3 regions of the Streptomyces sp. NPDC041200 genome follow, and region 2 is predicted to be linked to each of the others. Evidence: riboswitches for the same ligand, from Rfam matches in the RefSeq annotation. Region 2 holds a riboswitch; each other region holds the start of a gene.
What was found. Region 2 has a riboswitch for cobalamin ahead of ACZ6CL_RS21965 (cobalamin biosynthesis protein). Riboswitches for the same ligand answer to the same signal wherever they lie in the genome.
Positions count from the first base shown of each region.

Region 1 (10,196 bases), on a different contig from region 2:
CGGTGAGGCCGGCGTCGAAGTAGGCGCTCAGCTGCCGGGCGGTCTCCGTGAACTCGCCGGGCGCGTGGCGCCAGTCGGGCCGTACGGCCGGGGCGTTCTTCTGCCCGGGCATGGACAGCGAGGTCAGCGTGATGCCGTCCGGTGTCTCGTCGCCCACCAGCAGCAGTTCGCCGAGGGGGCTGTCCACGGTGGTGTAGAGGGTCATCGCTGTGCTCTCCCGTGCTCTTTCGTTCACGGTCAACGATGGGGGGTCGAGGCCCGGAATGCTGGCGGTATTCGGACATCACGTTGGCAGTGGCGCGGCTTGGTGTCATCTGGCGTCAGGTGGTGCCATGTGGGTGCCATGTCGTGGCCCTGCAGGTGCTTGAGTGTCCATGGCGCCACCATGGCTCAGGTCGTCCCCTGTGCGTTTCGCCAGGTCAGGATGGTTGGGCAGAGGTGAGGTGCCATTCGGGGTTGCGCATGGCGCCATAGTGGTGCCACCATGACGTCATGGACCTCACCCCGTATGTCGACACCCTCCGCCGCGAACTCGCGGTGGCCGCCGAAACCGGAGGGGACGATGCCCGCGCGCTGGCCGAGCGGCTCACCGCGCCGCTGGAGTCGGCGACCCGGCTGGCCATGCTCAACGTGCTCTCCGCCGCGATGGCCGAGATCACCCGCGAGCTGGCGCCCGGCTCGGTCGACGTACGGCTGCGCGGGCTCGACCCCGACTTCGTGGTGACGCCGCCGCCCGTCGACCGCGGCCCCGCGGAGGCGGCCACCGCGCCCCTCGAACCGCTCACGGCCGCGCCGCCCGCCGACGGCGACGAGGGTGGCACCGCCCGCGTCAACCTGCGTCTTCCGGCCCACCTCAAGGCCCGTGCCGAAGAGGCCGCGAACCGCGAGGGCCTGTCGGTCAACGCCTGGCTGGTACGGGCCGTTTCGGCCGCGGTCGACGGCGGCGGCCGGCCGCGTACGGCGGAGAAGACCCAGACCATGGGACAGAGCTTCACGGGCTGGGTGCGCTAGCCGCACCCCCGCCCGTACCACTTCACACCACACCACCTCACTCCACCGCTTCATCCCACACCACGTCCCACCAGCGGGGACGTCTCCGAGACCCAAGAGGACGGGACAGCCATGCCTACTTTCGACACCCCCGAACCCATCTCGGCCACCGCGCACGTGGAGGCCGGTTCCGTCCAGTTCACGGCGGGCGACCGCCCCGACACCGTCGTCGAGGTGCGGCCCCGCGACCCGAAGAAGGACCTGGACGTGCGTACGGCCGACCAGACCGAGGTCTCGTACGCGAGTGGCATGCTGACCGTCAGGACGCCCAAGCCCAACCTGTTCGGCCTCGGCCGCACCGGCGCGGTCGACGTGACGGTCGAACTGCCCGCGGGCTCGCGCATCGACGCGACCGGCGCCTGGACCCAGGTGCTCGGCGAGGGGCGGCTCGGCGAGGTCCGCGTGAAGACCTCGTCCGGTGACGTCCGCCTCGACGCGACCGGCCCGCTGCGGCTGACCGCGTCGCACGGCTCGATCACCGTGGACCGGGTCGACGGCGCGGCCGAGATCACCACCAGCTCCGGCAGCCTGCGTGTCAACCTCGTCGACGGACCCGCCGTCCTCAAGAACTCGCACGGTACCACGACCGTCGGCGCCGTGACCGGCGAGCTGCGGGTGAGCGGCGCCAACGGCGACATCGACATCCGGCGCGCCGAGGACTCGGTCACCGCCACCACCGCCCACGGCACCCTGCGCGTAGCCGAAGTGGCGCGCGGCACCGTCCAGTTGGAGACCTCCTACGGCGCCATCGAGGTCGGCATCCGCGAGGGCACGGCCGCCTGGCTCGACGTCACCTCGGGCTCCGGGCAGGTCCGTAACACGCTCACCGCGTCCGAGACCCCGGAGAAGACCGAGGACACCGTCCAGGTCCGCGCCCGCACCCGGTACGGCAACATCGACGTCCGCCGCGCCGCCGTCTGAGCCACCCCGCGCCCGTACTCCTCCCGCCACTTCACCCTTCGATCGGAGGGCTCCATGCCTTCATCTGTCATGCCCACGTCCAAGAGCCCGACGTCAAAGAGCCCCGCGCCCGCCGCCGTCTCCGCCATCGGTCTGCGCAAGGCGTACGGCGACAAGACCGTTCTCGACGGCATCGATCTGCGCATCCCCGCGGGCACGGTGTTCGCCCTGCTCGGGCCGAACGGCGCGGGCAAGACCACCGCCGTGCAGATCCTGTCCACGCTCATCGCCGCCGACGGCGGACAGGCCCAGGTCGCGGGCCACGACGTCGCCACCGCGGCGGACGCGGTACGGGCCGCGATCGGTGTCACCGGGCAGTTCGCCGCGCTCGACGATCTGCTCACCGCCGAGGAGAACCTGCTCCTCATGGCCGACCTGCTGCGCCTCGGTAAGCGCGAAGGCCGGTCCCGCGCCCGGGAGTTGCTGGAGCGGTTCGGGATCGCGGACGTCGCGGACAAGCGGGCCGCGACCTTCTCCGGCGGTATGCGGCGCAGGCTCGACATCGCCATGACGCTGGTCGGCGACCCGCAGGTGATTTTCCTGGACGAGCCGACGACCGGGCTCGACCCCCGCAGCCGCCGCACCATGTGGGAGATGGTGCGCTCGCTGGTCGCGGGCGGCACCACGGTCTTCCTCACAACCCAATACCTGGAGGAGGCCGACCAGTTGGCGGACCGGATCGCCGTGCTCGACGGCGGCCGGATCGTCGCCGAGGGCACCGCCGACGAACTCAAGGCGCAGATCCCCGGCAGCCACGTACGACTGCGGTTCGACGACATCGCCGAGTTCGACCGCGCGGCCGCCGCCTTCCCCCACGCGGCCCGCGACGACGAGAACCTCGCCCTGCGCGTGGCGGGCGACGGTGGGATCGACGCGCTGCGCGCCCTGCTCGACCGGCTCGACGCCGCCGGGACCCGGGCCGCCGACTTCTCCGTGCACACCCCCGACCTGGACGACGTGTTCCTCGCCCTGACCGGCGACGGCACCGCCGACACTCCGCTTCACGTCAAGGAGACCCTGCGATGAGCACCCTCACCTACGCCGTGCACGACTCGATGACGATGCTGCGGCGCAACATCAAGCACGCGCTCCGCTACCCCGCCGTGTCCCTGGGCCCGGCCATGATGCCCGTCATGATGCTGCTGCTCTTCGTGTACGCCTTCGGGGGCTCGATCGGCGCCGGCCTCCCCGGGGGCGGCGGGCGGGACGCCTACCTGGAGTATCTGACGCCCGGCGTCATCATCATGGGCGTGGCGTCCGGCTCGATGTCGACCTCGATCGCTGTCTGCCAGGACATGACCGAGGGCATCATCAACCGCTTCCGCACCATGAACATCACGCGCTCGTCGTTCATGACGGGCCATGTCATCGGCAGCGTCATCACGACGATGGTGAGCCTGGTCTTCGTCGTGGCCGTGGCGATCGCGGTCGGCTTCCGCCCGGACGCGAACCCGGTCGAGTGGCTGGCGGTGGCCGGCCTGCTCGCGGCGATCGCTTTCGCGGTGGCCTGGCTGTCGGCGGCGCTCGGCCTGATCTCCAAGACCGTCGAGTCGGCGAGCAACAAGCCGCTGCTGATCCAGTTCCTGCCGTTCCTCGGCTCGGCGTTCGTCCCGGCCGACTCGATGTCGCCGGGCCTGCGCTGGTTCGCCGAGTACCAGCCGTTCACACCGATGACCGAGACCCTGCGCGGCCTGCTCTCCGGCTCGGAGATCGGCAACAACGGCTGGATCTCGCTCGCCTGGTGCGCCGGGATCACCCTGGTCGGCTACCTCTGGTCGCGCTCGCTGTTCAACGGCACCACCAAGCGCTGACCGGCGAACCTGGTGTGGGCGGTGCTCAGGGCCGCGGCGCTCCCGTACGGCGCGCTGCGAGCCGACAGGAACGGGCCGGGGCGTGAGGCGCCCCGGCCCGCCCGGGTGTCCGGGGTCAGGACCCCGACAGCTCACCGCGGACCGTGCGGGCCGCGGCGACCAGGTTCTCCAGCGAGGCGCGGGTCTCGGGCCAGCCGCGGGTCTTCAGGCCGCAGTCGGGATTGACCCACAGCCGCTCGGCGGGAATGGCCTCAAGCCCGGCGCGCAGCAGTTCGGACGCCTCCTCCGTGCTCGGCACACGCGGGGAGTGGATGTCGTAGACGCCAGGACCCGCCTCGCGCGGGTAGCCGTGGGCGGCCAGTTCGCGCGCCACCCGCATATGGGAGCGGGCCGCCTCCAGACTGATGACATCGGCGTCGAGGTCGTCGATGGCCTGGACGATGTCCCCGAACTCGGCGTAGCACATGTGGGTGTGGATCTGCGTGGTCGGGCGCACACCGGTCGTGCTGAGCCGGAAGGCCTCGGTGGCCCACGCCAGATACGCCGCGCGGTCGGCGGCGCGCAGCGGAAGGGTCTCGCGCAGCGCGGGCTCGTCGACCTGGATCACCGAGCTTCCGGCCGTCTCCAAGTCGCCCACCTCGTCCCGCAGGGCCAGGGCGACCTGGCGCGCGGTGTCGGCGAGCGGCTGGTCGTCGCGGACGAAGGACCAGGCGAGCATGGTGACGGGGCCGGTGAGCATGCCCTTGACCGGGCGGTCGGTGAGGGACTGGGCGTATGTCGTCCAGCGCACCGTCATCGGCTCGGGCCGGGAGATGTCCCCGGCCAGCACCGGCGGGCGGACGTAGCGGGTGCCGTAGGACTGCACCCAGCCGTGCTGGGTGGCCAGGTAGCCGGTGAGCTGTTCGGCGAAGTACTGGACCATGTCGTTGCGCTCGGCCTCGCCGTGCACCAGGACATCCAGTCCGGCCTTCTCCTGGAAGCTGACCACCTCCTGGATCTCGGCCTTGATCCGCTCCTCGTACCCGGCCGTGTCGATCCGCCCGGCCCGCAGGTCGGCGCGGGCGGCACGCACCTCGCCGGTCTGCGGGAAGGAGCCGATGGTGGTCGTCGGCAGCAGCGGCAGGCGGAGGTGGGCGCGCTGGGCCGTGGCGCGCTCGCCGTACGGCTGGGAGCGGTGGGTGTCGGCCTCCGTGACCGCGGCGGCGCGGGCCCGTACCGCCGGATCGTGGGTGATCGCCGAGTCGGCGCGGGAGGCCAGGGCGGCGCGGTTGGTGGCGAGTTCACCGGCGATGGCGTCGGTGCCGTGGGCGAGGCCCTTCGCGAGGGCGACGATCTCGGCGGTCTTCTGGCGGGCGAAGGCCAGCCAGCGCAGGATCTGCGGCTCGATGTCCCGCTCGGCCGCCACGTCGAGCGGCACATGGAGGAGGGAGCAGGAGGCGGCCACGTCGACCCGGTCGGCGAGCCCCAGCAGGGTGCCCAGCGTGGACAGGGACTTCTCCAGGTCGTTGACCCAGACGTTGCGGCCGTTGACCACGCCCGCCACCAGGCGCTTGCCGGGCAGTCCGCCGACGGCGGCCAGCGCGTCCAGGTTGGCGGCCGCCGCCCCGGTGAAGTCCAGCGCGAGCCCGTCGACCGGGGCCTTGGCCAGCACCGGCAGGGCGTCGCCGAGCCGGTCGAAGTAGGAGGCCACGAGCAGCTTCGGCCGGTCGGCGAGGGCGCCGAGGTCGCGGTACGCGCGCTCAGCGGCGTTCAGCTCGGCCGGGGTACGGTCCTGCACGAGGGCGGGCTCGTCCAGCTGCACCCACTCGGCGCCCGTCGCGCGCAGGTCGGCCAGCACCTCGGCGTACACCGGCAGCAGCCGGTCGAGAAGGGTGAGCGGGTCGAAGTCCGCGGCCACCCCGGGGGCGGGCTTGGCGAGCAGCAGGTAGGTGACCGGGCCGACGAGGACGGGCCGGGCGGTCAGGCCCAGGGCCAGGGCCTCCTTCAGCTCCGCCACGCGCTGGGTGGAGTCGGCCGCGAACACCGTGTCCGGGCCCAGCTCGGGCACCAGGTAGTGGTAGTTGGTGTCGAACCACTTCGTCATCTCCAGCGGCGCCACGTCCTGGGTGCCGCGCGCCATGGCGAAGTAGCCGTCCAGGGCGTCCGCCTCGACGGCGGCGCGGTGCCGGGCGGGGATCGCGCCGACCATGACGGTGGTGTCCAGGACGTGGTCGTAGTGCGAGAAGTCGCCGGTGGGCACCTCGTGGACGCCCGCCGCGGAGAGCTGCCGCCAGGTGGTGGCGCGCAGTTCGGCGGCGGTGGCGTGGAGGGCGTCGGCGGTGACGCGGCCCTGCCAGTAGCCCTCGATCGCCTTCTTCAGTTCCCGGTTCTGGCCCTGGCGGGGGTAGCCGTACACGGTGGCCCGTGCTGCCGCGGCCGCGGTCTTGCTGGTCACGGAGATCTCCTTCGCGAGATGAATCCCTGAGATCCCGGTGACGGGACGAGAGCGCGAAGGGTGACGGAACCCGGCGGAACCGGACCCGCGCGGCACAGCGCGGTCATCCGCCTGGTAGGTACGCCGACCCGCCCTCGAGGTCACCGAGATGCCGCGCACGAGTGGTTCGTACGCGGGCCACTGGCAGGTCTTCGGACTCGCGGGCACGTCCTCCGGGGGAGGACACCTACTGGCCGTCGCTTCCCAGGCCCGGTTTCGCCGGGCCCAGTGCACATGACGGCGGTCGTTCCCGCTCACCGCTGCGGGGCAGTCCCGGATTCCCACCGGGTTCCCTCTTGCGACGCGTCCCGCCTGGCGGACGGGGCGAACCAGCTGCACCGGCCAGCCTAGGGGGTGCGGCGACGGAGGGAAGAGGGCCGTCCACCATCCGGAGGGTGAGGTGGGCCACCAAAAGGGTCAGGCGCCGAAGCGGTGGCGCGCGTCCTCGATGTGGCCGAGGTACTGGTGGGTCCAGCCGCACATGGCGTCGACCGTGGTGCGCAGGGCCCGGCCCGGCTCGGTGAGGGTGTACTCGACCCGTGGCGGCACGGTGGGGTACACCTTCCGGTCGACCAGGCCGTTGCGCTCCAGCATGCGCAGGTTCTGGGTGAGCATCTTGTGGCTGACGCCCTCGACCTCGTTCCGCAGCTCGCTGAAGCGCAGGGTGCGCTCGCCGATCGCCTCGATGATCAGGAGCGCCCACTTGTTGGCCACGTCCGAGAAGATCTCCCGCGCCAGGGAGTCCGCGCGCCTCAGGTCCGCGTCCTCGGGCAGGCCGCTCAGCTGCTGTTTGGTCGCCATCAGGTTCCTCAGTCGCCGAAGAGTGCGTTCTTTCAGGTCGGCTGTTCACTCTCCTACGGTTTCCCAGTAACCGCAAGAGAGCGCTGGCTCCTGCGGGGTCACCGATGGAATGACACATTCAGGTAACGCGGAGGTCGTGGGTGAACTTCCGTCAACGCGCGCTCATCTCACGGGGCGTCAGCAACTGAAAGGTGTTCATCAATGCTTCGGAAGCGCTCACGTTTGATCGCCGTGCCGCTCACGGCCGTCGCCCTGACCCTGACCGTCGCCGGTTACCAGGCCGGGGCGGCCGAGTCGTCGGCCTCAGGCAGCGCACACCGGTCCGGCAGCGCCACCGACGCGTCGGCCCCGTGCCTGGCCGACGCGACCACGCTGCTCGGTGACCTCGACGGCGACACCTACCCGGACAAGATCACCAACCCCGGGCACACCGGCACCGAGATGACGGTCCAGTGGGGCGCCAAGAACGGCTCGTTCGGCAAGAAGCTCCCCGTCAAGGACCTCCTCGGCGCCAAGAAGGGCGAGACCGCGACCGCCGCGGTCGCCGACTTCCAAAACGACGGCACGCTGGACATGGTCGTCAACATCGTCGAGCCGGCCGACGGCGACGACCCCAACACGGCCCGCGTCGCGGAATACCGTCCCGGCCCGCTGGACCGGACGGACCTGGGGTCCGCCGAAGCCACGCACTCCGACATCGGGGACCACGGCGAGGCCAGGCAGCTCACCATCGCCCAGTACAACGACGACGGCTACCCGGACCTCGCGATCCGCAACAACGGCGGGGACGGGCAGATGGACCGCGACGTACGGCTGTCGAAGCCGGGCGGCGGCCTCGCGGACTTCGACTACGAGGCGTTCCAGAAGTACGGCGAGGCCGGGTCCTGGGCCGAGCCCCCGGCCATGCCCACCGACGGCTGGAAGCAGTTCTACAAGCCCTGCTCCTGACCACCACACCGGGCGCCGTCGCGGGTCTCAAGGACCCCGGCGGCGCCCGGTGCGCGTTTGCGGCGCTCAGCCGAACTCAGCCGACGTGGACGTGAGGCCGGCGCGCCCGGTCGGGTTCGGCCTCGCGGAGGACTTCGCGGGTGACGGGGGCGACCTCGCCCTGGCCGAACAGGAAGAACCGCAGGAACTGGGCGAAGGGGCTGCCCTCGGTCCACTCGAAGTAGATGTGCGGCCTGCAACCGGTCTCGTCCCGTACGTGCAGCAGCAGGGCGGCCAGCGAGTTGGGGATGCTGGAGCCGTCGAGGGTCAGGACGCGGTAGCGGCCGTGCAGCACCTCGCCCCGTACCCGTACCGCGGATTCGAAGTCGGAGGGGTCGCGGACGGTGACCTCGACGAAGATGAGGTCCTCTTCCGCCGGGATGTCGTTGTCGGCCCGGATCTGCTGGGTCTTGTCGCGGTACTCGCCCGCGTCGCGGTTGTCGGGCTCGTTGGCGATGAACCGTATCCGGCGGGTGGCGGTGTCCCGGACGAAGCGCTCGGCCATGGCGTCCAGCTCCATGTCGGTGACCCGCAGCTCGAAGGCGCGGGCGAGCCGGGACAGCAGGGACACCGCGATGATGCCCGCGATGAAACACGCGCCGATCTTGACGCCGTCGGGGCGTTCCACGACGTTGACCGCCGTGGTGTAGACGAAGACCACGGAGATGGCCCCGAAGGCGATGGTCCAGCCCCGCTGCCGGGCGCGGCGGGCGGCGATGGTGACGGCGACGGCGGCTGAGGTCATCAGGACCAGCACCCCGGTGGCGTAGGCGCCGCCCTGGGCGTCCACGTCGGCGTCGAAGATCCAGGTCACCAGGAACCCGATCAGGGTGAAGATCAGCACCATCGGGCGGACCGCGCGGGCCCAGTGCGGTGCCATGCCGTAACGGGGCAGATAGCGCGGCATGAGGTTGAGCAGCCCGGCCATCGCGGAGGCGCCCGCGAACCACAGGATGCCGATGGTGGCGGCGTCGTAGAGGGTGCCGAACGCCGAGCCCAGGTAGTCGTGGGCGAGATAGGCCAGGGCGCGTCCATTGGCCGGGCCGCCCGGCTTGAACGCGTCCTGCGGTATGAGCAGGGTGGTGATGAAGCTGGTGCAGATCAGGAAGCCGCTCATGATCACCGCGGCGGTGGTGAGCAGCTTGCGGGTGTCCCGGATCCGGCCGGTGGGCCGCTCCTCGGTGTCGCCGGGGTCGCCCTGGACGTGCGGCATGACCGCCACACCGGTCTCGAAGCCGGACAGGCCGAGGGCGAGCTTGGGGAAGACCACCAGCGCCAGACCGACCATGATCAGGGGGTTGCTGTGCTGGGCGGTCAGCGCCTGCGACCAGTCGGTGACCACGTGGGAGGCGGTGGCCACATGCCACAGCCCGACGACCACCACGACCGCGTTGAGCGCCAGATACACCCCCACCAGGGCCACCGCCACGCCGATGGCCTCGGTGAACCCCTTGAGGAAGACGGCACCGAGCAGGGCGACCAGACCCATGGTGATGACGACCTCATGGCCGTGCAGGACGCTGGTGAAGTGCGGGTTCTCCACGAGGTGGGTGGAGGCGTCGGCCGCCGAGAGGGTGATCGTGATCAGGAAGTCCGTCGCGGCGAAGCCCAGCAGGGTCAGCACGAAGAGCTTGCCCTGCCAGAACGACAGCAGCCGCTCCAGCATCGCGATCGACCCCTCACCGTGCGGGCTCTCCTTGGCCACCCGCCGGTACACCGGCAGCGCCCCGAGCAGGGTCACGGCCACCAGGACGACGGTGGCGATGGGGGAGAGCAGCCCGGCGGCGAGGGCGGCGATACCGGGCTGGTAGCCGAGCGTGGAGAAGTAGTCCACGCCGGTCAGGCACATCACCCGCCACCAGCGCTGCCCCCGGTGCCCCTCGGAGGGCTGGGCGTGCGGCCCCGGCTGCCGCTTGGCCATGTCGGACAGGCCCTCCAGCATCCAGGACCGCAAGCGGCCCGAAGGCCGGCGGTGACCGCCCGCACCGTCCTGCTCGGGGGCCGCCACATCGGAGGGGGTGGCCATTGTGTGCTCCTGTCCCACGCTCAATCGAATCTGTCGCCGAAGAGAATCGGCCAGATCAGGGTAAGCGGGGCGATTGGGGGCACATGCA
Region 1 is NZ_JBVIZF010000030.1:35,015-45,210, reverse strand. Features, by position in the region: gene ACZ6CL_RS35100 (methylated-DNA--[protein]-cysteine S-methyltransferase) at 1-205, opposite strand, end outside; gene ACZ6CL_RS35095 (hypothetical protein) at 493-1,011, shown strand; gene ACZ6CL_RS35090 (DUF4097 family beta strand repeat-containing protein) at 1,123-1,971, shown strand; gene ACZ6CL_RS35085 (ATP-binding cassette domain-containing protein) at 2,041-3,036, shown strand; gene ACZ6CL_RS35080 (ABC transporter permease) at 3,033-3,821, shown strand; gene metE (5-methyltetrahydropteroyltriglutamate--homocysteine S-methyltransferase) at 3,937-6,255, opposite strand; cobalamin riboswitch at 6,421-6,644, opposite strand; gene ACZ6CL_RS35070 (winged helix-turn-helix transcriptional regulator) at 6,712-7,095, opposite strand; gene ACZ6CL_RS35065 (FG-GAP-like repeat-containing protein) at 7,327-8,043, shown strand; gene ACZ6CL_RS35060 (APC family permease) at 8,120-10,108, opposite strand.
Region 1: another riboswitch for cobalamin. It lies ahead of metE (5-methyltetrahydropteroyltriglutamate--homocysteine S-methyltransferase); the one in region 2 lies ahead of ACZ6CL_RS21965 (cobalamin biosynthesis protein).

Region 2 (10,196 bases):
CGGCCGCCACCGGCGGACGAGACGGCCAGCGCGTGATAGCCAGGATCGATGTAGTCCGGGCCCACCTTGTGCGGGGACACATCCAGACCGCGCTCCGCGAAGGCGGCCATCAGCCCCGCGGTGACGGTCGTCTTGCCGCTGCCGGAGGCGGGCGCGGCGACGACCAGCCGGGGAACCCTCACCACTCGATGCCTCGCTGGCCCTTCTGACCGGCGTCCATCGGGTGCTTGACCTTGGACATGTCGGTAACCAGGTCGGCGAAGTCCACCAGCGGCGCCGGCGCGTTACGCCCCGTGATGACGACGTGCTGCGTGCCCGGCCGATCGCGCAGGACCGACACCACTTCCTCAGGATCCACCCAGCCCCAGTGCATGGGGTACGCGAACTCGTCCAGCACATAGAGCCGGTATGTCTCCGCCGCGAGATCGCGCTTGACCTGCTCCCAGCCCTCGCGTGCGGCCTCCTCGCTGGAAGCCATGTCGCGCTGGACCCACGACCAGCCCTCGCCCATCTTGTGCCATGCGACGGTCCCCCCTTCGCCCGAGTCGCCGAGGACCCGCAGCGCACGCTCCTCGCCGACCCGCCATTTCGCGGACTTTACAAATTGGAATACACCGACCGGCCAGTTTTGGTTCCACGCCCGCAGCGCCAGGCCGAACGCGGCCGTCGACTTTCCCTTCCCCACGCCCGTGTGCACGAGCACGAGCGGCCGGTTGCGGCGCTGGCGGGTGGTCAGCCCGTCGTCGGGGACGACGGTCGGTTGTCCTTGCGGCATCAGGCTGCCCTTCGTGTGGTTTGTACCGTCCGTACATCGCGGACCAGCGCCGTCACGCTGTCCGCGCGCAGTTCGTCGAGGGTGACCGGGGTGCCCCGCAGATCGCGGGCGAGCACCCCCGCCAGGCCCAGCCGCACCGGCCCCGACTCGCAGTCGACGACCACCGAGGCGACCCCGTCGCCCGCGAGCAGCCGCGCCGCGCGTCCGGCCCGCTCCACCGGCGTGGACCCGTCGGACACCCCGGCCTTCTTCGATTCGGTGGCCCGCCCGTCGGTCACCACGACCAGCAGCGGACGGCGCGAGGGGTCCCGCAGCCGCTCCACCCGCAACACCTCGCGGGCCTTCAGCAGCCCCGCCGCGAGCGGGGTGCGGCCGCCGGTCGGCAGCTGTTCCAGCCGGGCGGCGGCCGCGTCCACCGACGAGGTGGGCGGCAGTGCCACGTCCGCGCCCGTCCCCCGGAAGGTGATCAGACCGACCTTGTCCCGCCGCTGGTAGGCGTCCAGCAGCAGCGACAGCACCGCGCCCTTGATCGCGCCCATGCGCTTACGGGCGGCCATCGACCCCGACGCGTCCACGACGAACAGCACGAGATTGCCTTCCCGGCCCTCCCGCACCGCCTCCCGCAGATCGTCCCGGCGCACCAGCAGCCCCGGGCCGCGCCGCCCGCGGCTGTGCTGATGCGGGGCGGCGGCCCGTACCGTCGCCGTCAGATGAAGCGATGTCAGCGTCCCCTGGGGGCGGCGCGCACCGGCGGTGCGGCCGTGCGCGGTGCGGGCGCGCGACCGCCGTCCCGCGGCGCCCTCACCGAGCCCCGGTACGTCCAGCCGCCGGGTCCGGAACGGTTCCGCGGCGCCCACGGCCGCCCGCTCGGCGCCGCCACCACCGGCCCCGCCGCCCTCCTCGGACGCGGAGGGCTCGGCGTCGGCTCCGGCCGCCTCGGGTTCGGCCGACCGCTGCTCGGGGATGGACGGCTCCGGCGCGCCGGGCGGCGGCGCCTGCTCCTGCCCGCCGTCCTGCGGACGGCCGCCGCCGGGCCCGTCCGGGCCGTCTCCGCCGCCGGAACCGCCGCCGGGTCCGCCCGGCCCGTCGGGGTCGTCATCGGGGCCCTCATCAGGCTCAGAGGCCTCCGGCTCGGGCTCCGGCTCCTCGTCCTCGAACTGCCGCAGCACCTCGTCCAGCTTGTCCTCGTCCAGCCCCGGCGCGTCGAACGGCGCCCGCCGCCGCCGGTGGGGGAGCGACAGCAGCGCCGCCTGCCGCACGTCCTCGGTCCGTACGTCCGTCCGGCCCGCCCAGGCGGCCAGCGCCGTCGCCGTACGCGCCGTCACGATGTCCGCGCGCATCCCGTCCACCTCGAACGCCGCGCACACCGCCGCGATCTGCCGCAGCGCGCGGTCGCCCAGCCGGACGGCGGGCAGCAGGGCACGCGCCGCGGCTATGCGGTCCCGCAGCTCGCCCTCCTCGCGCGCCCAGCGCGCCGCGAACCCGGCCGGGTCCTCGTCGTACGCCAGCCTGCGGCGCACCACCTCGACCCGCTCCTCGGTGTCCCGCGACGCCGTGACCTCGACGGTGAGCCCGAAGCGGTCCAGCAGCTGCGGCCGCAGCTCACCCTCCTCCGGGTTCATGGTGCCCACCAGAAGGAAGCGCGCGGCGTGCCGTACGGAGACGCCCTCGCGCTCCACATAGGAGGCGCCCATGGCGGCCGCGTCGAGCAGGAGGTCGATCAGGTGGTCATGCAGCAGGTTGACCTCGTCGACGTACAGCACCCCGCGGTGCGCGTCGGCGAGCAGCCCCGGCTCGAACGCCTTGACCCCGTCCGACAGCGCCCGCTCGATGTCCAGCGACCCGACGAGACGGTCCTCGGAGGCGCCGACCGGCAGCTCCACCATCCGCGCGGCGCGCGCGTCCCCGGTGGCGGTCTCGTGCGGTCCGTCCGGGCAGTCCGGGTCGGGCGCGGCCGGATCGCACGAGAAGCGGCACCCGGGGACGACGTCGACCGGCGGCAGCAGCGTGGACAGCGCGCGCACGGCCGTCGACTTGGCCGTGCCCTTCTCACCGCGCACCAGCACACCGCCCACGGCGGGTGAGACGGCGTTGAGGAGCAGGGCGAGCCGCATGTCGTCCATTCCGACGACCGCGGTGAACGGGTAGGCAGTGGTGGTCATGCTCGGGTACCTCCTACGGTGCGTGCGCGGTCGCGTGCCGGTGATGCCGGTCGTTCCGGTCGTCCCGGTCGTTCCGGTGTGCTCAATCTGTCCCTCCCGGCGCCCCGGGCGGCACGAAGGGCAGCCCGTCCGGTACGCCGCCCTCGATGAGCCTCAGCAGCGCGTCCGTATCCGCGTGCTCCTCGATCAGATCGCCCAGCCGGTCCAGCTGCTCCTCGCGCAGCTCCGCGAAGCGGGTGTCCGGCGCGGGTACGAACGCCCGGCCCGACGCCTGAGCGACCCGCCGCAGGAAGGCCCGGCGGAAGCCGTCGCTCTCCAGCGAGCCGTGCCAGTGCGTGCCCCATACCGAGCCCACCCGGCAGCCGTCCAGGAAGGGTTCGTCGCCGCCGTCGAGCAGCTCGGCGACCCCGTGATGGATCTCGTAGCCCTCCACCCGTTCGCCCAGCGCCTCGCCCACCGGCCGGGCCAGGGTCTTCCCCGTGGCGAAACGGACCCGTACGGGCAGCAGCCCGAGGCCCGCGACCGTCCCGGCCTTCGACTCGACCTCGTCCTCGATCGCGGAGCCGAGCGCCTGGAAGCCGCCGCAGATGCCGAGCACCGGCCGCCCCTCCGCGGCCCGCCGGGCGATCGCGTCGGCGAGACCGCGCGTCCGCAGCCACTCCAGTGCCTTCACGGTGCCCCGGGTGCCCGGCAGCACAACCAGGTCGGCGTCGGCCAGCTCCTCCGGGCGGTCCACGAAGCGCACGATCACGCCCGGCTCGGCGGCCAGCGCGTCCACGTCGGTGAAGTTGGACATCAGCGGGACGGCCGCCACCGCGACCCGCAGCACGTCCGCGCCGTGCGGCGGTGCGACGACGCTCTCGCGCACCGTGCCGCGCAGCGAGACGCGCAGCCCGTCCTCCTCGTCGATGCCGAGGCCGTGCGCGTACGGCAGCACGCCGACGGTCGGCCGCCCGGTGAGGTCGCGCAGCATGTCCAGACCGGGTTCCAGCAGGCTCACATCGCCGCGGAACTTGTTCACCACATAGGCGGCGATATGCCGCTGGTCCTCGCGGGACAGCAGCGCGGTCGTACCGAAGAAGGACGCGAAGACGCCGCCGCGGTCGATGTCCCCGACCACGACGACCGGCAGTCCGGCGGAGCGGGCCAGGCCCAGGTTGACGATGTCGGTACGGCGCAGATTGATCTCGGCCGGGCTGCCCGCGCCCTCGCAGATCACCGCGTCATGGGTGCGCCGCAGCTCGCTCAGGCACTCGGTGACGGTCTCCAGCAGCCCTTCGCGCCGCCGCTCGGAATGGTAGCCACGCGCGCTCATCTCCCCGACGGGCTTGCCGAGCAGCACCACCTGGCTGCTGCGGTCGCTGCCCGGCTTCAGCAGGACCGGGTTCATCAGGGCGCTCGGTTCGGCGCGCGCGGCGGCCGCCTGCATGGCCTGGGCCCGCCCGATCTCGGCGCCGTCGCGGGTGACGAAGGAGTTGAGCGACATGTTCTGCGCCTTGAACGGGGCGACCCGGAGCCCTTTGCGCGCCAGCCAGCGGCATATGCCCGCCGTGACGACGCTCTTACCGGCGTCCGAGGTCGTCCCCGCGACGAGCAGTCCGCCTCCCAGGGTCATCGATTCACCCTTTCCTGGCCGACCGCGGACCGGCCCGCGGCGGTGATGAGCAGAGCGAGCGCCGCCACCCGCCGCGAGAGGCTGATCGCCCGCGGGATGTCGGCCGCCGTCACGGGACGGCCGCCCGGATTCAGTACGGGCCGGTGCTCGACCCGGCCCCCGTACGCCAGCGTGCCGCCCAGCCGGACGCCCAGCGCGCCCGCGAACGCCGCCTCCACCGGGCCCGCGTTGGGGCTCGGGTGGCGTCCGCCGTCCTCGCGCCAGGCGCGCCACGCGCCACGCGGATCGGATCCGGCCACAGTGACCAGGGCGGCCGTGAGACGGGCGCCCGGCCAGCCCGCGGCGTCGTCCAGCCGGGCGGACGCCCAGCCGAACCGGCGGTAGCGGGCCGACCTGTGGCCCACCATGGCGTCCAGTGTGTTGACGGCGCGGAAGCCGACGAGCCCCGGCACTCCGGCCACGGCCCCCCACACCAGCGCGCCCACCACCGCGTCCGAGGTGTTCTCGGCCACCGACTCGACGACCGCCCGGGCGATCTGCTGCTCGTCCAGCGCCTGCGGATCCCGTCCGCACAGATGCGGCAGCCGCTCCCGCGCGGCGTCGGCGTCCCCGGCGGCCAGCGCGTCACCGATGGCCCGGGCCTCCCGCACCAGCGAGGTGCCGCCCAGCACGGACCAGGTGGCGGCGGCGGTCAGCGCGACATCGGCTGTACGGCGCGGCCTTACGAGGGTGCGTACGGTACGGGCCAGCAGCGCGGCACCGGCGGCCGCGCCGCCCGCGCACAGCGCGGTGTGCAGCGCCCCGGAACCGCGGTGGTCACGCCACAGCCGCCGCTCGACGGCCGCGGCGGTGCGCCCGAACGCGGCCACCGGATGGCCGCGGCGCGGATCGCCCGCGGCGAGATCGAGGAGGAAGCCGAGTGCGGCGCCGCACGCGTACGAGGCGTGGTCGGCACGCATCCTTCAGACCGCCGTCACGCCTCTGCGGCGGGGACCGCCGCCGAGCATATGGACAGATGGAGCTGACGGCGTGGCGATGCCGGGCATGGCGGTATGTCCTCACTCAGGGTCCGCGCCCTGGCTCGACGTGACCGGCGGTGAAAGTCTCCTGGCTCCCGGATCCGCGGCTCTCCCGGTCTTCCAGCCCTCCTCCGTGACGGACGGCCGTGACCCCTTGCGGTGAGGGAGAGCGCTCCCCGGTGACAGTGGCGGGACCGCGCCGGATTCTCACCGGCTTCCTCTCCTGCCGCCGTTTGGCTCGGGAAGTCCACCATGGGGTGCGAATGGCCGTCAACTCGCATTTGACCTGCGATGCCAGAGTGTGCGGAGACCCACAGGCGCACACGCGGCAACGACCGCGGGGCGGTGGGCGCCGATCGGCACCCACCGCCCCGCGGCCTTCCGTGGCCTCAGGCCACGATCAGATAGATGCCGTACGCCACCACCGCGGCGCACACCGCGAAACAGGCGTACGCGCCGGTGCGCGCAACCGGGGACGCGCCGCCCGCGGCCGCCTGGGGCTGCGGCTGGGCCGTACGGGAGGTGCCGATGATGCCCAGGGTGAAGACCCCTACGACGCCGACCGTCACCGCGAGGCTGATGCTGAAGACCTGGCCGAGGGCCGCCCAGTCGATGTCCATTGCGTGTGCTCCCTGTCAGCTGGTGGAACCGGTTCCCGCGGTGGCGGGGGTGGGTGCGGATTCGGACGAAGCGTCGCCGTCGGTGCCGGATCCGGCCGACCCGGCCGACCCGGTCGTCCCGGCGGACGTGGCGGACGTGGCGGAGGCGGCGGAGGCGGTCTTTCCGGCGGGCGGCGGGGCCACCGACCGCACGGCGGCGGTGACGACGCCGACCCGCTCGGTGGACTCCGCACCCGGCTCGTTGACGTTGCTGGCGTCCACCGGCTTGCGGCGCGAGAGCGCCCAGATGACACCGCAGCCCAGCACCGCGAGGACGGCGACCGCGGTGACGCCCCAGCTGCCCTGGTCGGCCAGCAGCGCCGCGGCTGCGGCCACCAGACCGGCGGCCGGAAGGGTCAGCGCCCACGCGACGACCATGCGGCCCGCGGTGGACCAGCGCACCACGCCACCCTTGCGGCCGACGCCCGCGCCCATCACGGCGCCCGAGCAGACCTGCGTGGTCGACAGCGCGAAGCCGATGTGGGAGGAGGCCAGGATGACGGTCGCGGCGCCGGTTTGGGCGGCGAAGCCCTGCGGCGGCTGGATGTCGGTGATGCCCTTGCCCATGGTGCGGATGATGCGCCAGCCACCCAGGTAGGTGCCGAGCGCGATCGCGAGACCGGCGGAGACGATCACCCACATGGGCGGGTCGGAGTCCGGTGCGATGACGCCGCCGGTGACCAGCGCGAGGGTGATGACGCCCATCGTCTTCTGCGCGTCGTTGGTGCCGTGGGCCAGGGAGACCAGGGCGGCCGAGGCGATCTGCCCGGCGCGGTAGCCCTTCGCGGTGTCCTCCTCGGCCCGGTTGTTGGCCAGCCGGTAGGTGAGCCGGGTGGCGACCACCGTGGCGATGCCCGCCACGACCGGCGCGGCCAGGGCCGGGATGAGGACCTTCATGACGACCGCGTCGCCGTTGACCCCGTCCATACCGACGGAGACCACGGTGGCGCCGATGAGGCCGCCGAAGAGGGCGTGCGAGGAGCTGGACGGGAGACCGGCCAGCCAGGTCACCAGGTTCCAGAGGATCGCGCCGACCAGCCCCGCGAAGATCACTTCGGGCTGGATTCCCGAGCCCTCGTCGATGATTCCGCCGGAGATGGTCTTGGCGACCTCCACGGAGAGGAAGGCGCCGACGAGGTTGAGGACCGCCGACATCGCCACCGCGACCCGGGGGCCGAGGGCTCCCGTGGAGATGGTGGTGGCCATGGCGTTGGCCGTGTCGTGGAAGCCGTTCGTGAAGTCGAACACCAAGGCCGTGATGATCACGATCCCGATGAGAAGCGTGATGTGTTCCATACACCCGGTCAATCAGTTCGGAGGGCGGTCAGTGCACGGTGAACGTAGGGAAACTGGGTGAACGGGAGATGAACTGAGGCGGGCTTCACGGTGACGCGAACGCGGGGGCGTGAGAACGGCTGGTTTTCGACCGTACTCCCGTGTGCCACACGGAATTTGAAGTCCATACATCAACCTCCTGTAGTCCACCCGGAGTGGTGTTCCTATGGAAGGATCGCGCCCGGAGGTGAGGGCCCGTGACGGAGCCGCGATCGGCGCGACGGCCACAGCCGAGGCTGACCCAGCCCCTGCGGCAGGCATGGACGCATGTAGTGCGGACGGCCCGCAGAACCACCGCCGACGGACTCGTCGTCGGCACCTCGGGCAACGTCTCGGCGCGGGTCGGCGACACCGTCCTGGTGACCCCGAGCGGCGTCCCGTACGACCGGCTCGGCCCGCGTGACGCGGTCGGCGTCGACCTCGATGGCCGACAGGTGCTGGGCACACTCGCGCCCACCAGTGAGCTGCCCATGCACCTCGCCGTCTACCGTCACACGGACGAGGCCTCGGCCATCGTCCACACCCATGCCGTTCACGCCACAGCGGTCTCCACGCTCGTCGATGAACTGCCCGCGATCCACTACATGGCCGCCGCCCTCGGCGGACCGGTCCGGGTCGCCGACTACGCGCTCTACGGCACCGATGAATTGGCCGAAACCATGCTGCACGCGCTGCGCGACCGCTCCGGCTGTCTGCTGCGCAACCACGGCACGGTCGTCTACGGAGCGACGCTCGACCAGGCGTACGACCGCACCGCCCAGCTGGAGTGGATGTGCCAGGTCTGGCTGGCCGCGGCCGCCATTCCCGGCCGCACCCCGACCCTCATCCCACCCGCCGAGCTGGAGCGCGCGGCGGCCAAGCTCAGCGGCTACGGCCAGCAGCCCACCGGGGACACCGCCCAGCGGTAGCGCAGACACCGTCCGGCGACAGGGGCCCGAAACAGCCCATCCCACTGGCCGGTCCGCCGCTCCCCGCCCACACTGGGAGGGATGCGTGTGCGGACAACGGCGGTCGCTGCCGCCACCACTCTGCTGGGTGTCGGCGCGGCCGCGGTGGCGGCGGGCCGGTACGTCACCGACGCTGCGCTGAAACCGGCGCCCGACCGGCCGCTGCCGAACGAGCCGCCGCTCACCGTGCACGCCACCGGCGACGGCCGGATCACCCTCACCCGTTCGCTCGCCTCGCTGCGCCCCGGTACCTACGGCGTGGTCGGCCGCGGGTGCCACGCCGTCGTCGGGGCGGTGGACGAGGACGTCGCGCACCCCGCCGACTGCGTCGTACGCCGCCTGGAGCGGGTCACCCACGGCACCCTCGACGCGGGCACCCGGGTGCGGCTCACCCCGCAGGTGTACCTCGGCAACCCGCGGGACGCGCTCGGCATCGAGCACGCCGATGTCGACGTCCCCGGCGAACTCGGGCCGCTGCCCGCCTGGTTCCTGCCCGGCGAGCGCACCACCTGGGTGATCACCACCCATGGCCTCGGTACCACCCGCGAACACCCCATGGTCGTCATGCCGCTGCTGCACCGGCTGCGGATCCCGGTGCTCGACCTCGCGTACCGCGGCGACCCCGGCGCCCCGCGCCCGCCCGACGGCATCGGCCACCTCGGCGAGACGGAGTGGCGCGACCTCGACGCCGCCATCCGCTACGCGGTCCGCTACGGGGCGGAGAGCGTCGTCCTGCACGGCTGGTCCACCGGCGCCTCCATGGCCCTGCACGCGGCCGCCAACTCCGCACTGCGGCACCGGCTCAGCGGCATCGTCCTGGACTCCCCGGTGCTCGACTGGCGGGCCACCCTGCGTGCCCTCGCGGCGGCGCGCCGCACCCCCGCCGTCCTGCTCCCGCTCGCCGTACGGGCCGCGGAAGGGCGCACCGGGCTCCACGACAGCAAGCTCGCGGAGGCGGCCGACCCCGAGAGCCTGCGGGTGCCCACGCTCATCGTGCACGGCCCCGGCGACACCCTCGCGCCCTGGGACGCGTCGCGTGAATTCGCCGCCGCCCGGCCCGAGCTGGTGACGCTTCACCCGGTGCGACACGCCCCGCACGCCGCCATGTGGAACGCCGACCCGCGCGGGTACGAGGAGGCCCTGCGCCGCTTCCTCACCCCGCTCATCTAGGGGCTCCAGGGCCCACGGCTAGCCGTGGGAATCCCGCCCGGGCGACCGCCGGACGGGTGCCGATTGGGCTTTCGGGCCGTCAACGGCGAGACTGCTTCTGTGACGTCCCGTACTCCGCGCGACTCCCGGCTCCGACTCGTCCGCCAGCGGCCGATGGCCACCGCCCCGCGGCCCGCGCCGAACCGCTCCCGGCCGGCGCCACGCCCGCCCGAGGGCACGCCGCCCCGCCCGGAGCTGGCCCGGCAGGCCCGTGCGGGGCTGGTCGGGGCCGTGGAGGTGGCCCGCTGGGCCGCCGCCGAGGACGACTCCCTCGGGGTCCTCACCGACGAGGCCGCCGCCCGCGCCGCCGCCGCGCTCGGGCGCAGCGCCGAGGAGGTGCGGACCGACTGGGACCGGGCCCGGCTCGTCGGACTCGTCGATCTGCACGGCGGCACCGCCCGCCCCGGCTGGCGGCTCCAGGCCTGGGACCGCGACGACAGCGCGGTGCTGCGCGGCTGGGTCGCCCTGCTCGACG
Region 2 is NZ_JBVIZF010000009.1:190,681-200,876, forward strand. Features, by position in the region: gene ACZ6CL_RS21945 (cobyrinate a,c-diamide synthase) at 1-185, opposite strand, end outside; gene cobO (cob(I)yrinic acid a,c-diamide adenosyltransferase) at 179-775, opposite strand; gene ACZ6CL_RS21955 (putative cobaltochelatase) at 775-2,937, opposite strand; gene ACZ6CL_RS21960 (cobyric acid synthase) at 3,020-4,552, opposite strand; gene ACZ6CL_RS21965 (cobalamin biosynthesis protein) at 4,549-5,511, opposite strand; cobalamin riboswitch at 5,654-5,791, opposite strand; gene ACZ6CL_RS21970 (hypothetical protein) at 5,961-6,191, opposite strand; gene ACZ6CL_RS21975 (inorganic phosphate transporter) at 6,207-7,526, opposite strand; gene ACZ6CL_RS21980 (class II aldolase/adducin family protein) at 7,763-8,473, shown strand; gene ACZ6CL_RS21985 (alpha/beta hydrolase) at 8,555-9,682, shown strand; gene ACZ6CL_RS21990 (hypothetical protein) at 9,836-10,196, shown strand, end outside.

Region 3 (10,196 bases), on a different contig from region 2:
GTGACGGCCCCGGGGGACGGGGTGATCCAGGTCAGCAACGACAAGGGCCAGACGGTCACGTACCGGCGGATCGCCCGCTCCTTCGACGACACCATGGGCTTCAGCGTCGAGCTGGACTCCTGGGAGCAGTGGAGCTTCCTGAACCTGGGCGGTCCGACCCACCCGATGCACATCCACCTGATCAGCTTCCAGGCGATGAGCCGTCAGGCGTACGCGGCCAACGGCTTCGACCCGGCGCTGGGCGGTACGCGCGAGGGCGCGCCGGTCACGTACTCCGGTGAGCTGGAGGTGCTGCCGAGCGAGCGGGGCTGGAAGGACACCATCCAGGTCGCGGGCGGCGAGATGGTCAACGTCATCGGCCGCTACACCGGGGCGACGGGCCGCTTCATGTACCACTGCCACATCCTGGAGCACGAGGACATGGCGATGATGCGCCCATTCCTGGTCACGCCGGGGCCGGTGCTCGCCTTCGACCACCACCGCCCGGGCGGCGGCCACCACGGCGCCGCCTAGCACGCGACGGCACCGGCAGCCGGGGTGCGCCCCGGCTGCCGGTGCCATCCGGCTCACACGTGTCACACGTAGCTGAAGCCACCGGGGACGGTGGTGGTTCCGGTGGGCGTCACCAGGGTGACGGTCGCGGGGCCGACCGCTCCGGGCGGAGTGATGCCGGTGACCGTGGTGGCGGTGGCGGTCACGCCGGTGGCGGGAACGCCGTTGAACAGCACGGCCAGCACGGTGCCGAGGTTGGTGCCGTTGACGGTGAACGCCGTACCACCGGCCGCCGGTCCGCTGTTGGGAACGATGTTGACGGGCACGGGCACGGGCGGAGCGACGAAGTAGGTGAAACCGCCCGGGATGGCGACCGCGCCACCGGGGCCGGTGACGACCACGGCGACGGTGCCGCCGGCGGGCGGGCCCGCCGGGGTGACGCCGACCAGCTGGGTACCGGCGGGGTTCACGGCCACGATCGTCCCGGGGACGTTGGCGAAGGTGACGCTGGTGACGGTGTTCAGGTTGGTGCCGTTGATCAGGAACACCGTGCCGCCGGTGGTCGGGCCCACGGCCGGGGTGATGGAGGAAGCGGTGGGCGGGGGCGGCGCCACGTAGGTGTACGGCTGGCTGTTGCTGGTGCCCGCGGCGGTGGTGACGAGGACCTGGACGGCCCCGGCCGCGTGCGGCGGGGCGATCACCACGATGGTGTCGGTGGTGGGGTTGGGGTACCCCGGCCAGCCGCCACCGCCGCCACCCCAGCCACCGCCGCCCCAGCCGCCGCCACCGGACCAGTCGCCGGAGGAGCTCTGGCTGACGATGGTGGCGGGGGTGCCGCCGAAGGTCACGCTGATGATGTTGCGCAGGTTCGTCCCGGTCAGCTGGACGAGGTTCCCGCCGCTGGTGGGGCCCGAGTTGGGCACCACGGACAGCAGCAGCGGCGGGCCCACCGGATTCGGGGGCCAGTAGCCCGCGGTGGGTGCGGCGGCGGAGACGAGATCGGTCGAGGTCATGATCGGTCCTCCTGGGGAAGGGTCAGATGAGGTGCACTGGGCGCACGCAGGCCGACAGCGGAGGAAGGGAAAGCTGGTGGGCCGCCGAGCGGGGCGCAGGAGCGGTGCACGAGTGAGGCGGGAGTAACGGGGCGAATTCCCGGCTCCTGAATGGCTGACGAGGTATGGGGCGGCCTCGATGCCACGTTTCCAGTTATCCACGCACATCCGTGTCGCTCAAGACCTCAGAACACCCATCACTCGTTTGGCGCACAAGGGCTCGCACAGTGGCGCATTCATATGACGAACGCTCGGCTATTCGGGGGAATCTTCTGACGGGCTATCGCCTGTTGGGGTCGGTCGTGCTTGTAATAAATACATCGCACCGATAAGGAACGATCCGATGAGCCTTGCAGCGTTCCTTCTCGCCCTCGGCACCACCTGCCGCATCACCCGTTTCATCACCAAGGACACGCTGGCGGCGGGCTTTCGGACCTGGGTCGCCGACCGCTTCGGCGACGATTCCCCGGTCACTTATCTGGTCAACTGCGGCTGGTGTACCAGCACATGGGTGGCCGGAGCCACCGCCGCTTACGCCTTCTCGCTGGACACCACCGCGTGGTTCCAGATCCCGGCCACCGCCCTGACGCTTTCCTATCTCGCCGGTGTGGCATCGCGGTGGCTGGACTGACGCGACGGAAAGGAAGAGCACCCATGGGCTGCAACTGTGGCGGCGGATCACCGCAGAGAGTCGTCCTTTACCAATTGACGCTGCCGGACGGCACGGTCCGCCACTACGTCACGTACCAGGAAGCCGAGGCGGCCAACAAGCGCGCCGGTTCCACCGGGGTGATCAGCACCGTCACACGGTGACGACCCGGTTGTCAGTGCCCTGCGGCAGACTGCGGACATGGATGTCACGATCAGACGCGCGCGGGACGAGGAACTGGACGACATCGGGGAGCTGACCGCCCGAGCGTATCTCGGGGACGGGCTCCTGGACTTCGGGGACGACGACCCGTACCTGGCCGTGCTCCGCGATGCCCGGCGCCGCGCCGCCGAGGCCGAAGTGCTGGTCGCGGTGAGCGACGGCGTGGTGCTGGGGGCGCTGGCCTTCGCCGTGCACGGCGGGGCGTATGCGGAGCTGGCCGAGCCCGGCGAGGGTGAGTTCCGGATGCTGGCCGTGCGGCCCGAGGCGCGGCGGCGCGGGGCGGCCGAGGCGCTGGTGCGGGCCTGCCTGGACCGGGGCCGGGAGCTGGGGCTGCGGGGGCTCGTGATCAGCAGTCATCAGAGGATGGCCGCCGCCCACCGGCTGTACGGGCGGCTGGGCTTCGTCCGGGCGCCGGAGCGGGACTGGGAGCCCGTCCCGGGGATCGCGTTGTATGCGTTCACCGTGGAGATCTAGCGCGGCAGCCAGCCGCGATCCCGCAGAGCCGCGGTGAACGTGGCGTACGAGGCGTCGAGCGCGGCGTGCTCGCGCGCGTCCGGTGCGACGTCCCGGCCGGGGCGGACCATCGCGGCGGCGCTCGCCGTGAGGTCGGCGTGGAGCGTCCCGGAGGCGGCCAGCAGGGCGGCACCGAAGGCCGTTTCGGCGTGCTCGGCGACGCACAGGGGGCGACCGAGCACGGTGGCGCGGATCCGGGTCCACAGCTCGCTGCGGCTGCCGCCGCCCGCGGCCCACAGCGGACCCTCGACCGCCACGCCCAGCTCGGCCGCCCGCTCCAGCGCGAGGCGTTCCAGGAAGGCCACGCCCTCCAGCGTGGCGCGGTGCCGGTCGGCGTCGTCGGCCGGAGTGCCGAGGACGAAGCCCCGGGCCGCGCCGCTGACGAACGGGAAGCGCTCGCCCTCGCGGCGCAGCGGATACGTGACGACGGAGGCCGGGCCCCGGTGCGCGGCGGCGCGGTCGAGCGCGGGCAGCCGCTCGGACGGGAGGTGCGCGAGGGCCTCGCCGCCGGTGTTGGAGGCGCCGCCCGGCAGCCACCAGCCGTCCGGGTGGCGGTGGCTGTAGAGCGCGCCGGAGGGGTCGGTGACCAGGTCCCGGGTGACGCCCTTGAGGACGTAGGTGGTGCCGAGGATCCCCACGAACTGCCCGGGCCGCACGGCCCCGGTGGCGAGCTGCCCGGCGCAGCCGTCGGTCATGCCGAGCCGGACCGCGCACCCGGTCGGCAGCCCGGTCTGCGCCGCGGCGTCCGCGCACACCGTGCCGACCGCGGTGGCCGGGGGCTGGACGGACGGCAGCCACCGGGCCGGTACGCCGAGCGCGTCGAAGACCTCGCCGGGCCACTCTCCGGCGCGCGCGTCGTAACCGCTCTTGAGCGCGTGGGACCAGTCGGTGGCGACGGGCCCGCCGGTGAGCCGCCATCCCACGAGGTCGGGGGTGTGGAGCAGATGCCGGACCCGACCCGCCCCGGTTCCGGTCCGCCCGGTGGCGGGCGTACCGGAACCGGGCGCCGGACCACCGGCCGCCGCAGCGCCGGACGCCGGGCCGCTGCTCGCTGCCGACCCCGCGGCAGCCCCCTCCGTGCTCGCCAGCCAGGCGATGCGGCCGAGGGCGGCGGTCGGGGCGACCGACAGACCGAGGGCCCGCCAGCGCGGGGCACCCGCCTCCTGGGCGCGGGCGTTGAGCCCGGCGGCGCGGCGGTCGTCGTACATCAGGGCGGGGCCGAGCGGTTCGCCCCGGCCGTCCGCGAGGACGATCGTGCCGGAGGTGGCGGCGACGGCCACCGCCACGACCTCCCGGCCGCCCGCCGGAAGGGCCCCGGTGGCCTCGCGCAGGGCCGCCGCGACGGCGGGCCACCAAGCCGTGGCGTCCTGTTCGCTGCGCCCGCCCTCGCCCCGGCGCGGGGGCGGGAGTTGGGCGCTGCCCCGCGCCCGTACGTGCCCGTGTGCGTCGGCGCACACCACCCGCACGGCCGCCGTGGCGATGTCGATCCCCGCGACGACCTCGGCCCGGTCGGACATCACGTATCACGCCTCTCGCAAGGGGGGTTAAGTTCACACTGGTGATGTTAAGAAGAGCCGTGCGCGATCCTCACATCCGTGCGCTCCCGCCACTCCCCCACCAGCCGGGCGTCCGCCCCGCCGTCCACCACCAGATGGTCGAAGTCGGCCAGCGGGCGCAGCCGGTGCAGCGCCGTGCGCCGGGTCTTGGACGCGTCCATCAACAGCACCGTGCGGGCGGCGGCCGCGAGCATGGCGCGCTTGACCAGCACCACGTCCTGCTCCTGGTGGTACGTGGTCGTCGCGTCCATGGCCGAGGTGCTGACCAGCGCCATGTCCACCGAGAGCGCCCCGATCGCCTCCGCGCACGGCACGCCGAGGAAGGAGTCATGGGTGTGCGAGTACTCCCCGCCGAGCCCGATCAGCCGGATCCGGGGCACCCCGGCGAAGACCTCGATCACCCGCCGGGCGTTGGTCACCACCGTCAGCGGGGCGGACTCCACCAGCAGCCGGGCGAGCGCGAGGGCGGTCGTGGAGTCGTCCAGCATGACCGACATCCCGGGCTCGACCAGCTCCGCCGCGGTGGCGGCCACCGCCTCCTTCTCGGCCCGGTGGGCACCCATCCGGTAGGCGAGGCTGGACTCGAAGACCGACGACGGCAGGGCCGAGACCCCGCCCCGGAACTTGCGCAGCACGCCGAGCCGGGCCAGCTCGTCCAGGTCCCGGTGCACGGTCATCAGGCTGACCCCGGTGAGGTCGGCCAGCTCGGCCGCGGTGGCGGTGGAGTGCGCGAGGACGTGTTCGGTGATGGCCTGTCTGCGGGCGTCCTGGGAGCGGGCGGTGGTCATGGGCGGGCCTCTCCCGTCATGCCGCCGGTCGGCACGCCGCCGCTCGGCACGCCGCCGCTCGGCACGCCGCCGGTCGGCACGCCGCTGGTCGGCACGTTCAGGGAGCGCAGCGCCGTGCGGTCGCCGTCGATCCCGACCTCGGTCACCGCCGCGTTGTCCAGCCGGGGGAAGACCGTGCGGTAGCGGCCCACGGGGATGCCGAGCAGGGTGCACAGCGCGACCCGCAGCAGGCTGTTGTGCGCCACGACGAGCACCGTGCGGTCCGGATGCGCGGCGGCCAGCCGCCGCAGGGCGGCGACCGCCCGGCCCGCGGCCTCGCCTGGCCGCTCCGAGCCGGGGAAGGCCCCGGCGTCGGGGTCCTCACGGAACGCCCGGACGGCCGCCGCGTCCTCCGCCTCCATCTCGGCGAGGGTGCGGCCCTCGCCCCAGCCGAAGTCCATCTCGCGCAGGTCCTCGACGACTTCGGGCACCAGGGACAGCGCGCTGGCCGCCGGTTCGGCGGTGCGCCGCGCCCGGCCGAGCGGGGAGCAGGCCACCGCGTCGATCCCGCGGCCGCGCACCCAGTGGGCGAGGGCCCGCGCCTGCCAGTGGCCGCGCTCGGTCAGCGCGATGTCCGAGGTTCCGGCGTACCGGTTCTCCGCGTGCCACACGGTCTCTCCGTGGCGTACGAGCAGCAGTCGGGCGGTCATCCGGGGCTCCCCTGCGTGTCGGCCAGTGCCTGGACCAGCGCCTGGACCATTGCCTCATCACGTCTCTGGTGTTAAATCTAGCATCGCTTATGTGAAGGGACACCGAGGTTCCGGAGGGCAACAGGCCATGCGCGCGATCATCGGAGTGGATGTCGGCACCTCGGTCACCAAGGCCGTGGCCTTCGGCCGCGACGGGACCGCCCTCGCCTCCGCCGCCCGCCCCAGCCGACTTGACCGGCTGCCCGGTGGCCTGGTCGAACAAGACTTGGAGGACGTGCTGCGCACGGTCGCCGAGGTGGTGCGCGAGGTCGCCGCGGCGCTCCCCGGGCCGCCCGCCGCGCTCGCGCTCACCGGCCAGGGCGACGGGCTGTGGCTGCGCGACGAGGCGGGCCGGGCGGTGCGTCCGCCGATCTCCTGGCTGGACGGCCGGGGAGCCGGTACCGTCGCCCGCTGGCGCACCGACGGCACGCTCGCCGCCCTCTACGCCCTCACCGGCTCCGGGTTGTTCCCCGGCTGCCACGCCCCGCTGCTGCGCTGGCTGGCCGAGCACGAACCGGCGGCGCTGGAGCGGGCGTCGGTCGCGGGGTACTGCGTGGACGCGGTGGCCCAGCGGCTGACCGGTGTCATCACCGTGGACGCCTCGGACGCCTCCCTCCCGTTCCTCGACGTCACCACCCGTACGTACGTGCCCGCCGCGCTGGAGCTGTGCGGGCTGGGCGACCACGCCCGGCTGCTGCCCCCGCCCGCCGCACCCGGCACCGTCCTCGCGCTGGACGACGAGGGGGCTCGGCTGACCGGGCTGCCGCCCGGACTCCCCCTCGTCTGTGGCCCGTACGACCTTCCGGCGTGCGCCATCGGCAGCGGGGTGCGGGACGTGGGCGACGGGCTGCTCATCGTCGGCACCACGCTGGCCTGTCAGGTGCTCACCGATCGCGCCGTGGTGGACCCGGCCGCCGATCCGGCCGGAATGTGGCTGTGCGTCCCCGACCCGGACCGCTGGCTGCGCGCGATGCCCGCCATGGTCGGCACCGCCGCCCTGCGCTGGGTGCTCGATCTCACAGGGACGACCACGGCCGAACTGGACACCCTGCTCGGCCAGAGCCCGCCGGGCGCGAACGGAGTGACCGCGCTGCCCTTCCTGTCCGGCGCCGGGGAGCGCGCCCCCTTCGTGGAGCCCGCCGCCCAGGGCCGGTTGGACGGCCTCGGTCTCGCCACCACCCGTGCCGACGCCGTACGGGCCGTATGCGAGGCCATCGCCTACGCGGCCCGCCACTGCCTGGAGGCGGCCGGGCTCTCGGGGCGGCTCGCGCTGTGCGGCGGGGGCGTGCGCTCCGCCGCGTGGACGGAGATTTTCGCGCATGTCATTGATCACCCCGTGGCCCTTCCGGACGAGCCGGAAGTCGGCGCGCGCGGCGCGGCCGCGGTCGCCTGGCGGTCGCTGGGCGACCCCGTGGACGCCCCTCACTGGCGCTCCGCGTCCCGTACCGTCGAGCCCCGGGCGGAGCTTCGCGGCGCGTACGAGGACGGCTACGCGGGCTACCGCGACCGCCTCGCCCGTGCCCTGGACGAATGGCGGACGAGCGGCCCGGCGAGCTAGTTTTCCCTGGGATTCCAACGCGGCCAAAGCCTGACGCGACTAGCACATCTATGCGAATCCACCCAGCTGACGACACAACATCTGGGGGTACGTGCGCAGCGCGACACAAGATGTATGCTCGTGCTCGCTGTCGCCGCAGGGGAATCCGGTGGGAATCCGGAACTGTCCCGCAACGGTGTACGGGTGCGCTTTCGCGTACCCGTGAGTCCGATGACCTGCCGACGGCCGTCTGCATACGTCCGGGCCTCGCGGGTTGGGTCGATGGACGCTGCGCGGTGTGCCCTGAAGCGGAATCGGCATGCCCGTAAGCGGCCATCGCGCACCGCCCTCGCAGGCCCCCAGCCGAGCGAGGGAGAACACTTCAGTGACCATCGCGCCCGCCGATCCGGTCTCAGAGGCAGCGGACACCACGGCAGCGGCCGACGCGCCCGGGACCGCCCTGCTGCGTACCCTGACCGCGCTCACCGCCGACCTGCCCGCCACCGACCCCGGCAGGGTCGCGGCCGCCGCCCTGCGCGGCCGCCACCCCGGTTCGGACGAGGCGGAGTTGCGTTCCCTGGCGACCGAGGCCGCGGCCGGGCTGATCGGTGAGGAGCCGGAGTACTCCAAGCTCGCCGCGCGGCTGCTGACCCGCGCGATCGCCGAGGAGGCGGCCGGGCAGGGCGCGGACTCCTTCTCGGCCTCTGTCGCCGTGGGCCACCGCGAGGGCCTGATCGCCGACTCCACCGCCGAGTTCGTGACCACCCACGCCGCCCGCCTGGACGCGCTGGTCGACCAGGCGCTGGCCGACGGCGCGGACGACCGCTTCGGCTACTTCGGGCTGCGCACCCTGCACAGCCGCTATCTGCTGCGCCACCCGATCACCCGTCAGGTGATCGAGACCCCGCAGCACTTCCTGCTGCGCGTGGCCTGCGGGCTCGCCGAGGACCAGTCGGCACGGGCGCTGGCCGATGTCGCCGAGCTGTACCGGATGACCAGCACGCTGTCGTACCTGCCCAGCTCCCCCACGCTGTTCAACTCCGGCACCCGGCACCCGCAGATGTCCTCCTGCTACCTGCTGGACTCGCCGCTGGATGAGCTGGACTCGATCTACAACCGCTACCACCAGGTGGCGCGCCTCTCGAAGCACGCGGGCGGCATCGGTCTGTCGTACTCCCGCATCCGCGCCCGCGGTTCACTGATCCGCGGCACCAACGGGCACTCCAACGGCATCGTGCCGTTCCTGCGCACGCTCGACGCCTCCGTGGCCGCCGTCAACCAGGGCGGCCGGCGCAAGGGCGCGGCCTGTGTCTACCTGGAGACCTGGCACGCGGACCTGGAGGAGTTCCTGGAGCTGCGGGACAACACGGGCGAAGAGGCCCGCCGCACCCACAACCTCAACATCGCGCACTGGATCCCGGACGAGTTCATGCGCCGGGTCGAGGCGGACGCCGACTGGTCGCTGTTCTCCCCGGCGGACGCGCCCGAGCTGGTCGACCTGTGGGGCGACGAGTTCGACGCCGCGTACCGGAAGGCCGAGGCCGAGGGGCGGGCGCTCAAGCAGGTCCCGGCGCGCCAGCTGTACTCCCGGATGATGCGCACCCTCGCGCAGACCGGCAACGGCTGGATGACGTTCAAGGACGCCGCCAACCGCACCGCCAACCAGACCGCCGAGCCGGGCCGGGTCGTCCACTCCTCCAACCTGTGCACCGAGATCCTGGAGGTCACCAACGACGGCGAGACCGCCGTCTGCAACCTCGGCTCGGTCAACCTCGCCGCCCACCTGGGGGAGGACGGGGAGATGGACTGGGAGCGGCTGGACCGCACCGTCCGCACCGCCGTGACCTTCCTCGACCGCGTGGTGGACATCAACTTCTACCCCACCGACGAGGCCGGGGCCTCCAACTCCCGCTGGCGTCCGGTGGGGCTCGGCCTGATGGGCCTCCAGGACGTCTTCTTCCGGCTGCGGCTGCCGTTCGACTCGTCCGAGGCGCAGGCGCTGTCCACGCGGATCTCCGAGCGCATCATGCTCGCCGCGTACGAGGCGTCCTGCGACCTCGCCGAGCGCCACGGCCCGCACCCGGCCTGGGCCGAGACCCGCACCGCGCGCGGCGTCCTCCACCCGGACCACTACAACGACGCCCAGGCCACCTGGCCCGAGCGCTGGGAGGCGCTGCGGCAGCGGATGGCGACGACCGGCATGCGGAACTCGCTGCTGCTGGCGATCGCGCCGACCGCCACCATCGCCTCCATCGCGGGCGTGTACGAGTGCATCGAGCCGCAGGTCTCCAACCTCTTCAAGCGCGAGACGCTCAGCGGTGAGTTCCTCCAGGTCAACAACTACCTGGTGAACGACCTGAAGAAGCTCGGCGTCTGGGACGCCCAGACCCGTGACGCGCTGCGCGAGGCCAACGGCTCGGTCCAGGACCTCTCCTGGGTGCCCGCGGACGTCCGCGACCTGTACCGGACCGCGTGGGAGGTCCCGCAGCGCGCCCTGATCGACATGGCGGCGGCCCGTACGCCGTACCTCGACCAGAGCCAGTCGCTGAACCTCTTCATGGCCGCGCCGACCATCGGCAAGCTCAGCTCGATGTACGCGTACGCCTGGAAGCGCGGCATCAAGACCACGTACTACCTGCGCTCGCGCCCGGCGACCCGG
Region 3 is NZ_JBVIZF010000001.1:525,862-536,057, reverse strand. Features, by position in the region: gene phsA (O-aminophenol oxidase PhsA) at 1-513, shown strand, start outside; gene ACZ6CL_RS02570 (IPT/TIG domain-containing protein) at 576-1,505, opposite strand; gene ACZ6CL_RS02565 (hypothetical protein) at 1,888-2,175, shown strand; gene ACZ6CL_RS02560 (DUF7196 family protein) at 2,199-2,357, shown strand; gene ACZ6CL_RS02555 (GNAT family N-acetyltransferase) at 2,395-2,889, shown strand; gene ACZ6CL_RS02550 (FGGY-family carbohydrate kinase) at 2,886-4,445, opposite strand; gene ACZ6CL_RS02545 (DeoR/GlpR family DNA-binding transcription regulator) at 4,493-5,272, opposite strand; gene ACZ6CL_RS02540 (histidine phosphatase family protein) at 5,269-5,961, opposite strand; gene ACZ6CL_RS02535 (FGGY family carbohydrate kinase) at 6,089-7,558, shown strand; cobalamin riboswitch at 7,673-7,795, shown strand; gene ACZ6CL_RS02530 (ribonucleoside-diphosphate reductase subunit alpha) at 7,923-10,196, shown strand, end outside.
Region 3: another riboswitch for cobalamin. It lies ahead of ACZ6CL_RS02530 (ribonucleoside-diphosphate reductase subunit alpha); the one in region 2 lies ahead of ACZ6CL_RS21965 (cobalamin biosynthesis protein).